DNA from 2 places in the Planococcus sp. MB-3u-03 genome. Region 2 is predicted to be linked to the other one. Evidence: riboswitches for the same ligand, from Rfam matches in the RefSeq annotation. Region 2 holds a riboswitch; the other holds the start of a gene.
What was found. Region 2 has a riboswitch for preQ1 ahead of queC (7-cyano-7-deazaguanine synthase QueC). Riboswitches for the same ligand answer to the same signal wherever they lie in the genome.

Region 1 (5,411 bases), 1.1 Mb from region 2:
TCCAGGCTCATCGCTTCATGCTTAGCCAAATCCGGTTCCTGGTCGAGCCACTCCCCTTTATGGTGAAGCCGCAAAACGACGCTCTGCTGCTCCCCATCTTTGCTTGCGCGAATTTCATAAAGCAGTGAAGAAGTCCCACCTTCTAAGGGGACGGCTTCTTCCAACGCAGCTCCTGGCCATTTCGACTCGACCCATTCGAGTGCCTGGCGGGATAAGCCGCCGAATCCATTTGTCATCCTTGCCGCTCCTTTCAGCCTATCTTTTGTTTTAAGTGTACCATGAAAAAACGCCTACTCCAGCTTTTTGATATGCCCCATCCGGAAATTCCGGAAGCGTTTACCGAGGCGCCAGAAGGGTATGGTTTCCTACAATGACTTTTCAACTTAACAGGTAGATCACCTGCATTGAACATACTGAAGGAGCTGACGTTACATGAAAGTGAAGCACCCGATCCCGAAAGCAAAAGAATTGGACAATACCCTATCCCTTCTCGGAGAAGGATTTGATTTCCTGCCCGGACGCCGCAAAGAACTAGGTTCGGATATTTTCGAGACCCGCCTGCTTGGGAAAAAGGTAGTGTGCATGGCCGGCGAAGAAGCGGCTGAACTGTTCTACAATAACGATTATTTCAAACGCAGCGGCGCAGCGCCGCTTCCGCTTGAGCAAACGCTATTCGGGCGCGGTGCGGTCCACGGCCGTGACGGCGAAGACCATCACCAACAAAAGCGCATGTTCCTGTCGATGATGACACCTGAGCGTTTAGAAGACGCCAAACGCATGGTAATCCAAGAACTTGAGGCGAAGGCCGAACAATGGGAGCAGATGGACGAAGTCGTCCTATTGGATGAAATCGAAGAAATCTTCACGCGCTCCATGATCCACTGGGCTGGTTTGCCGATGAAAGAAAGCGAAGTCAAGCAGCGCACATGGGAACTCGTGACGATGGTCGATTCATTCGGCCTCACTGAAGGGCGCTATCTTCAAGGCATGAAAGCGCGCAATGCGCACGAAGACTGGCTGAAAAAAATCATCAAGCAAATCCGTAAAGGCGAATACAATCCACCGGCCTATACGGCAGCATATATCGTCGCCCACCACCGGACACCGAATGGCAAACTGCTCGACCTTGAGACGGCAGCTGTCGATTTGAATAATGCCTACCGCCCGATGATCGCCACAGCTTACTTTATCGTCTTCGGCGTCATGGCGATGCACGAAAACCCAGTCACGCGCGGTAAACTCCAAGCAGACGAAAACAATTACAGCCACAATTTCGCCCAGGAAGTACGCCGTTATTATCCGTTCGCACCGGTCATGGCAGCGATCTCCAAAAAAGATTTCAACTGGAACGGCGTCCATTTCAAAAAAGACATGCGCGTCATTCTAGACCTTTACGGCACGAACCATCACCCGGATTCCTGGGACAACGCCGATGAATTCATCCCAGAACGCTTCAGCACATGGGACGGCAGCCCGTTTTCTTTCATTCCGCAAGGCGGCGGCGACCATCATACCGGACACCGCTGTGCAGGTGAATGGATGACGGTCATGTATATGCAATCAATCTTCAAATACTTTGCGGAGAACTTGAAATACAGCGTGCCTGAACAAGACTTGTCCTACGACATGTCCCGCATGCCAACTATGCCAAAAAGCCGCTTAATCTTAAAAGACGTGCAAAAACTGAAAAACCGCCCAGACAATGTGTTCTATCACGAACAGAAGAACACAACTGTTCAATCAGGGTGCCCATTCCATTAATAATGAAAAGCTAGAGATTCTGTCTCTAGCTTTTTTTATTTGCTGGAAAAGAAGATAACGAGGGCTTGTTTGGCCAAATGTATAAGTGTTCTATTTGTACTTCATTTTGGTAGTCGCCGCCCGGCTTTGGGTTGGCCTCTTGCAATAAGCCAGGAAGAACGCCTGTCTTACGGCGTCGGCTCACCCGTGGCGCTTGGCGGCTTAGAGATTTCAATGTGTGGAACATGATTAGATAGATCTGCTTCTATAATCAGTTGCCGGCTAGTGGGGGAATCGCTTCCCAAATCGGGCGTATTATGAATATAGCGAGGGCTTGTTTGGTCAAATGTATAAGTATTCTATTTGTGCTTCACCTTACTACCCGCCTCCCTGCTTTGGGTTGGCCTCTTGCCATAAGCCAGGAAGTACGCCTGTCTTACGGCGTCGGCTCACCCGTAGCGCTGGGCGGCTTAGAGATTTCAATGTGTGGAACATGATTAAATTGATCTGCTTCTATATAAATTTGCCGGCTAGTGGGGGAATCGCTTCCTGAGATGCGGCGTCTGACACATTGGTGCTACAGTCTAAAATGTTGTGGGTAGGGTCAGAACTAATTAGCCTCTCGACACTAAAGATGAGTCTAGTTAAAAATATGAAGCATCTCAGCATTTCCTATCGAATGGACAGAAGAAATTCCCTTCCTTTCTATAACTAGAGACGAAGTGAAAGGGGGGCTGACTCCTGAGGGACCGCGCGGGCTGGCGAGACAAATGTACGGCGCTCTTTGCCGTACATTGGCTCAACACCCGCCCCTCGGAAAGCAGCCCCCCTGAAACGCAGTCGAAAAGCGGAAGCTTTTCCAATCACTTCTTTTCATCTCACACTTTCTATCGCATCAACTATATACCTCACAAATTACAGCTTCCAATCCTTAACAAACCAACAATTGACAGAACCGCCCCTATCTTATACGATAAGGCAGGAAATTAAATAACCCGGCAACGGGAGAGGTTCATAGCATTCCACCCTCTATAAAAAACTATGGATTTTGAAATCAAGCCGAATCCACATGCGATTCGGCTTTTCGTTTGTCCGAATTTTTTATAGCTCTCCCCCAGCCGGCCCATTATAAGGAGGCCACTCACATGGCAGGAAGAAATGAAGATACACTCGAGCATTTGTCTTTGCTCGGCAACCAGAACACGCGCTACAAATTCGAGTACGACCCAGGCATTCTAGAAGCGATCGACAATCTCCACACACGCGATTACTTCGTCAAATTCAATTGCCCGGAGTTCACTTCGCTGTGCCCGCAAACCGGCCAGCCAGATTTCGCGACAATTTACTTGAGCTTCATTCCCGACAAGAAACTCGTCGAAAGCAAAGCCTTGAAGCTGTATTTGTTCAGCTTCCGCAACCATGGCGATTTCCATGAAGATGTCGTCAACATCATCATGAATGACTTGATCGAACTGCTCGACCCGCGCTATATCGAAGTATGGGGCAAATTCACTCCGCGCGGCGGCTTGTCGATCGACCCGTACACGAACTACGGCAAGCCTGGCACGAAATACGAAGAAATGGCGACGTACCGGATGATGAACCACGACATGAATCCGGAAACGATCACCAACCGTTAAGGAGAACCGTCCATGTTACTTTATTTGAACGGCGCTTTTGTCGGTTTGCTCATCCTGTCGAATATCTTGGCCGTAAAACTATTTTCCATCAGCGAATGGGCCGTACTGCCGGCTGCAGTCATCGTCTATGTCTTCACGTTCCCAATCACCGACACGATTGCGGAAGTGTACGGCAAAGAAGCCGCGCGCCAAACGGTTATGGCTGGGTTTATCACACAACTCGCAGCCCTGGCGTTCATCTTTGCGGCCATCCATTTACCGTCTGCGCCATTTTTTGCGGACCAGGCAGCGTTTGAATCGATCTTCTCGGCTGGCTTCCGGGTAACGCTCGCAAGCTTAGTATCTTATTTCATCAGCCAAAACCTGGACGTCACGATTTTCCATAAATTAAAAGCCAGAAACGGCGAATCGAAATTGTGGCTGCGCAATAATGCCTCAACGATGGTCAGCCAATTGGTCGATACGACGATTTTTATCACAATCGCTTTTTACGGCACGATGCCGCTGTCGGCTTTGGCCGCCATGATTTTGACGCAGTATGTATTCAAATGGGTCGTCGCAGCAGCGGATACGCCACTCGTCTACCTGCTCGTCAAACTCGCGCGCCGCTCCAAGACAGTCACTCAAAAAAGCTTCGCGTAATCGATCCATGCATAAAAAAGCCGCCGGCAGTTAAACATTGCCGGCGGCTTTTGGTATTTAAATTTTTTGTTTGGCTGGCTGGGCTACAGGCACAAGGATTGCAGCCGAGTCGTGTTTCTGTGTCCAAACGAGCTCTGCGGTGATCGGCAAATGATCCGATACAGCCGTTTCGATTTTTTCTGCATCCCGCACGTCAAAGCCGCGGTCTGCAAAAATGTAATCGATACGCGTCATCGGCTTGAACGATTCGCCGGTTTCGTGATTTTCATAAGGAGACGGATACGTATAGGCGTCGCCGCGCTTCGTTTTCAAGAAGACGTCTGTCATAGTGTGGTGGAGATGGGCCAAGTGGCGATGTGTCGGCGGTGCATTGAAATCGCCCGCGATGATTTTCGGGAAATGGCTTTTGCCGGCAATCTCCAATATTTCCGCAACGCTCATTTCAAGCTCTTCATCTTTCAACGCTAAATGGGCATTCAATACTTTGAGGTATGTGCCCCCGACTTCAATTACTGTCTCGAGAACGCCTCGCTGCTCATTATTGTAGATGTCGGTAACGACTTGCGTCAAAAAATGATTTTCTGCGTATTTGATTGGATAAAGGCTTAACGTAGCATTGCCGTACTGGCGGTTCGGGCGTTCCGGATCATCGGGCGCCTGGTTCAAATTGGCGCCATATGCGGCGTACATCCCTAGCCGTTCAGAAAGCCATTCGACCTGGTCCATATAAAAACTGCGGGCCGAAAAATAACGGTCGACTTCCTGAAGTGCTACAATAGTGGCTCCCGACGCTTCGATCACTTGTGCGGTTCTTTCTAAATCCACTTCGCCGTCCATTCCCATTCCATGGGCAATATTGAACGACATCACTTTCACTGTTGGTGTCCTGCTGGCATCGCCGTGCATGAGACCATCTCCTTTTCTGGTTGAAACGAATCAGTGGCAGCTGCAATTGTCCCCTTAATTATAGCAAGGATGACGCTTTTGTAAGTTAAAAACAGGTTAAAAATTGTTAGAGTTTTGTAAATTTCTGATTTTTGCCACAATTGGTACATGATCTGATGCCTCGGTGTCGATGGTCCATGCTTCTATCGCCTGAAAATGGGCATCGTGAAAAATATAATCGATTTTTTGGCCGTGATCACCTTGTTTTTTATACGTATCCGGATAAGGCCCCGAACCGAACGCGTTGTAAAAATGCTTGGAGAATCGCTTGATGTGCTTAGTAGAAGGCGCAGCATTAAAATCCCCCACCAGCACTTGGGGAAGCGGGTTATCGGTTACGATGGTCAGGATTTCTGTCAAGCTGCGGTCTACTTCCTCGTCAATCAGCGATAGATGCGTATTATAGAAAGAAAACCGGCGGCCTGCCACCTCGATGACCGCTTC
Region 2 (5,411 bases):
TGAATTATGGGAGATGAGAAGATAGATGATGGAGTTGCCGAATTGCCCTAAATGCGGTTCTGAGTATACGTACGAAGATGCGGGAATGGCGGTCTGCCCGGAATGTGCACACGAATGGAACCCGGCTGAACAAGCGCAAGAAGAAGCGGTGCGGGATGCCGTTGGAAACATTTTGCAAGACGGTGACGCTGTTACGGTCATCAAGGATTTGAAAGTGAAAGGCAGTTCCAATACCTTGAAAATCGGCACGAAAGTCAAAAGCATCCGGCTCGTGGACGGAGACCATAATATCGATTGCAAGATCGATGGATTCGGTGCGATGCAGCTGAAATCGGAATTTGTGAAAAAAGCCTGATCTTTTAAGTTTTGAACGCAATAAAATAAAAACCGGCCATTCCCCAAATATTGCGGGAATGGCCGGTTTTTTATTGCTATTTACACGCCGCGCTTATTGCCCCATAACAGTGTATGGAGCTGTGGCAGCACTTTAGCGTCATTGAGAGGGGCGGAAACCAAATGCCTGTCGATCAGCCATTGATAGCGCCGGAGCAGATGCTGGACCAGCTTGTCGTCTTCGGTCGTCTGCGTGTCGTCATTTCCGACTTGCAAAAAGAACGGGAATAACGGATAACGCAGGTGCAGCTGTTCCGCGAAAAAGAAATCGGTTTCGTCGAAAACGACAACTTTCAGGCTGGCTTGAGCCGAGGATAGCTTGCCGAGCATCGCATCCAGCTTGGAGTAGTCCAAAATCATGCCCGAACTCGGGGGCTTCGGAGAGACGGTGACTTCATCGATTTCCGAGAGCCAGTCCTGCCAGATGCTGCCTTGCGTTTCGACAGCTGTGCGCCAGCCGTTCTCTTGGCACAATGCGACCAGTTCCGCGATGCCTTTATGAAGTGCCGGGTTGCCTCCTGAAATGGTGACATGTGAAAAGGCGTCTTTTCCGAGCTCCTCAAGCTGCTCGGCAATTTCCTCTGCGGTCAACATGACGCTTTTTCCGGTACCGTCCCAAGTGAACTTGGAATCGCACCATGAACAAGAATAATCGCAGCCGGCGGTCCGGACAAACATCGTCTTCTGGCCCATGACCATGCCTTCGCCTTGTATTGTCGGGCCGAATACTTCCATTACAGGGATTTTCATGAAGACACCTCTTTCGGCCGGTAGATGACATAGCTTGTCGGGGTTTCCCGGACGATGACTTGTACGCAAGCCGGCTGGTTGTCCGAATGGTCGAGTGTGTCCTGGATCAGCTTGTGCACTTGCTGTGCCAGCTGTTCAGTCGTCGGAAAGGTATCTGTGAATTCCGGGTGGTCATTCAACACGCTATGGTCGTAGCGTTTATGGATCAAGTCTTTCAATTGTTTAAAGTCGATAAGAAAGCCGGTGCTGTTCAATTGGTCGCCAGCAATCGTTATATTCAAATGATAGGTGTGGCCATGCATTTTTGCGCATTTGCCGGCTTCATCGGCAGGAATATAATGCGCAGCGGAAAAATGCATGTCTTTATTCAATTCAAAGCTATAGGGATGCGGGACGGAAGGGTAGAATTGCTGCATCAAGATTTCGCACCTGCCTTTTGGGCCAAATACGTCTGCAATCCTTCGTTTCGCAGCACACAAGACGGGCATGTGCCGCAGCCTGCTGCCGGAATGCCGTGGTAGCAGGTCAAGGTTTCAGTTTGCACGAAATCGAATGCGCCGAGCTGGTCGGACAATTCCCAGACGCCTGCCTTATCGAGCCACATGAGCGGCGTATGGATGACGAATTGCTTGTCCATCGATAAATTAAGGCTGACATTGAGCGAACGGATAAAGGTATCCCGGCAATCCGGATAACCGCTGAAATCCGTCTCGCTGACTCCGGTCACGAGGTGGCGCGCACCGAATGCATCAGCGTAAATCGCCGCAAAGGACAGGAACAATAGATTGCGCCCGGGAACGAAAGTGGAAGGCGGCCCATCCTTTTGTTCTTCGACTTCGATCGAATCACGCGTCAAGGCATTGGCGGATAATTGGTTGATAAGCCCCATATCGAGCACTTGAAGCGACACGCCGAGCGTCTCGGCAATGCGTTTTGCGTGGTCGATTTCCTGCGAGTGGCGCTGGCCGTAATCGAAAGTGACGGCGAGCACTTCGCTGAATTGTTCCAGCGCCCAAAATAGGCAAGTAGTGCTGTCCTGCCCGCCGCTGAAGACAACGACTGCTTTTTCATTTTTCATTTAAATACAGCTCCTTAGTTTTTTAGAGAGGGAGTTTGCGAACCTCTTTTATGAAACAGTTACCATAATAGCATAATTAGGCAAGTTCCTGTGCTTTTTCAGGTGTAGCAAAATGGTGTCAGGGTATACAGGTGGTAAAAGGGAGGAGTGGCTGCAGATGAAAGCTATAGTCATTGACCAGTACGGAGGAAAAGAGCAATTGAAGGAACGTGAGATGGAAACGCCAGCTATTTCAGCGCATCAAGTGTTGGTGGAAGTTCATGCAACTTCAGTCAACCCGATTGATTGGAAGCTGAGAGAAGGCTATTTGAAAGAAATGCTGCCATGGGAATTCCCGATCATTCTCGGATGGGATGTCGCAGGCGTCGTCAAGGAAGTCGGCGATGAGGTCAGGCATTATCATCCAGGCGACCGGGTTTTTGCGCGTCCTGACACAACGCGGCAAGGAACCTATGCAGAATTTGTCCCGGTAGATGAAAATCTACTGGCGCGCATGCCTGAAAGCATGAGCTTCGAGGAAGGCGCAGCGATTCCGTTGACGGGGCTTACCGCATGGCAATGCCTGGTGGAGATCGGCCATATCAAGAAAGGCGATAGAGTGCTTATCCATGCAGGGGCTGGCGGCGTCGGAAGCATGGCGATCCAAATCGCCAATAGCATCGGCTGCTATGTAGCGACGACCGCGAGCGATAAAAATGATGAACTCGTCACTTCTCTCGGCGCGAACCGCGTCATCGATTACCGTGAAGAGGATTTCTCCGAAGTGCTGGAGGATTTTGATTTTGTATTGGATACGATGGGCGGCGAAACGCTCGAAAAAAGTTACGGCGTATTGAAGCGTGGCGGCAGGCTTGTCAGCATAGCCGGACAGCCTGATGAGGAAAAAGCGGAGAAGCTCGGCATCCACGTCAGCAGTTTCTGGCTCGAGCCGAATGGCCAGCAATTGAAGAAATTGGGCGATTTGTTCGTCAGCGGGGAAGTGAAGCCGGAAGTCGGCCATATCTATCCGTTGACGGAAGAAGGCGTACGGGAAGCGCATGAATTAAGCGAATCCCATCACGCCAGAGGAAAAATCGTCATTAAAGTGAAGCAATAACACATATAAAAGCACGCGGCTTGGATGCCGCGTGCTTTTATATGTGTTATTCAGGTTTTCCGGAACGGTCTTCCGAATAATAATCGTCTGGTGCATCGCTTTGCGCTTCGTCTGTACGGACGACGAGTACGTCGCATTTAGCAGAGCGGACGATGTGTTCTGAAACACTGCCGATGAGGAAACGTTCGACTGCATTCAAACCGGTCGCGCCGCAGACGATCAAGTCGGCTTCGACTCTTTCGGCCAGTTCACGGGGAATCATTGTCTTAGGGGAACCGTAATCGACCACGATATTGACATTTTCAACACCGCCGGCTTCGGCTTCTTTTTTATAATCCCCGAGCAAGTCTTCAGCGAATTTCTGGGCACGGTCAGCAATCGAACGGTCGTATGCTTCGATTGCGGCGAACGAACGGGTATCGATCACGTTTACCAGATTCAGCGTCGCGTGGTTACGTGTTGCGATGCCGATGGACTTTTTGAAAGCCCATTCCGCTTCTTTCGACCCGTCGACGGCTACCATGATTTGATTATACTTTAATGTCATCTGTACATTCCTCCTTTGTCTATACTGTAACTTTCGAGGGATAGGCAAATTGTTCCTTCTTTAAGAATGAAATTTATCGATTTATTTTTCATTCACTATTTCGAAATATCTTTCCTTCTTCTGCCAAACGGGATTATGCCGCGTTTTGACGCATTAAAAATTATCTTTTGAAAAGGCAAATTAATGGAGCAATATCAAACAGAATCTGTTAGAATGGATGTGGTTTCAAATACTGATAGTTTGGTTCATTTTATTATTTCAGACACAATATAATGGAGGGTTTTGTAATGCGTATCGGGGTACCTACAGAAGTTAAGAACAATGAAAACCGTGTGGCAATGACGCCGGCGGGAGTAGTGAACTTGGCACTTTTCGGCCATGAAGTTTTCATCCAATCCGGTGCAGGGCTCGGATCGGGCTTTACGGATGCCGATTATGAAGCAGCTGGCGCAGTAATCGTCGCCGATGCTGACCAGGCGTGGGCGCAGGATATGGTCATGAAAGTAAAAGAGCCGGTAGCTAGCGAGTACAAGCATTTCCGTGAAGGCCAAGTGCTCTTCACTTACTTGCACCTGGCACCTGAAGTGGAATTGACGAATGCTTTACTCGCGTCGAAAGTGACGGGCGTAGCTTATGAAACGGTTCAACTTCCGAATAATTCCTTGCCGCTTCTTACGCCGATGAGCGAAGTGGCCGGCCGCATGTCGACACAGATCGGTGCTCAGTTCCTTGAGAAAATCCACGGTGGCGGGGGCATCCTTCTCGGCGGCATCCCTGGCGTTTCGCGCGGAAAAGTGACGATCGTCGGCGGTGGTGTAGCTGGAACGAACGCTGCAAAAGTGGCGATCGGCATGGGCGCTGATGTAACGATTCTTGACTTGAACCCAGAACGCTTGCGCCAATTGGACGATCTGTTCGGCAAAGATGTGCAAACATTGATTTCAAACCCGCTGAATATCGCCCAATCGGTTGAAAAATCGGATTTGGTCATCGGAGCTGTATTGATTCCGGGAGCGAAAGCACCGAAATTGATCACTGAAGACATGATCAAATCGATGAAGCCAGGTTCAGTCGTTGTCGATATCGCCATAGACCAAGGCGGCATCTTCGAAACGAGCGACCGCATCACCACTCACGATGCGCCGACTTATGTGAAGCATGATGTCGTTCATTACGCTGTTGCAAACATGCCGGGTGCAGTTCCACGCACATCGACGATCGGCTTGACGAATGTAACGGTCCCTTACGCAGTGCAAATCGCCAACAAAGGGCTCAAGCAAGCAGTCCTCGATAACGAAGCATTGAAAAAGGCGTCAACACGATGGACGGCTATGTAACGTATAAAGCCGTGGCCGATGATCAAGGCCTTGAATACAAATCAGTCGACGAACTGCTTCAATAACAATGGAAAGAGCTGTCCCAGGAAAATCCATCATACGGATTTTCGGGACAGCTCTTTTCGGTTGATGATCGTCAATTCTTTTCGGATATTTGGTCAGCACTTCGTAGCCATCTTCAGTGACGACCAGATCGTCTTCGATGCGCAC

Region 1: linked by a shared signal. The riboswitch ahead of queF (preQ(1) synthase) and the one ahead of queC (7-cyano-7-deazaguanine synthase QueC) in region 2 are both predicted to bind preQ1.

Annotation. Positions count from the first base shown of each region.
Region 1 is NZ_CP025135.1:237,003-242,413, reverse strand. It holds gene CW734_RS02495 (phosphotransferase family protein) at 1-236, opposite strand, end outside; gene CW734_RS02490 (cytochrome P450) at 433-1,761, shown strand; PreQ1 riboswitch class I at 2,742-2,789, shown strand; gene queF (preQ(1) synthase) at 2,886-3,380, shown strand; gene CW734_RS02480 (queuosine precursor transporter) at 3,393-4,022, shown strand; gene CW734_RS02475 (endonuclease/exonuclease/phosphatase family protein) at 4,080-4,928, opposite strand; gene CW734_RS02470 (endonuclease/exonuclease/phosphatase family protein) at 5,025-5,411, opposite strand, start outside.
Region 2 is NZ_CP025135.1:1,325,267-1,330,677, forward strand. It holds gene CW734_RS07935 (zinc ribbon domain-containing protein YjdM) at 26-355, shown strand; gene queE (7-carboxy-7-deazaguanine synthase QueE) at 436-1,143, opposite strand; gene queD (6-carboxytetrahydropterin synthase QueD) at 1,140-1,562, opposite strand; gene queC (7-cyano-7-deazaguanine synthase QueC) at 1,559-2,221, opposite strand; PreQ1 riboswitch class I at 2,230-2,273, opposite strand; gene CW734_RS07955 (NADP-dependent oxidoreductase) at 2,379-3,317, shown strand; gene CW734_RS07960 (universal stress protein) at 3,364-3,864, opposite strand; partial or broken gene ald (alanine dehydrogenase) at 4,152-5,266, shown strand; partial or broken gene CW734_RS07970 (M24 family metallopeptidase) at 5,340-5,411, opposite strand, start outside.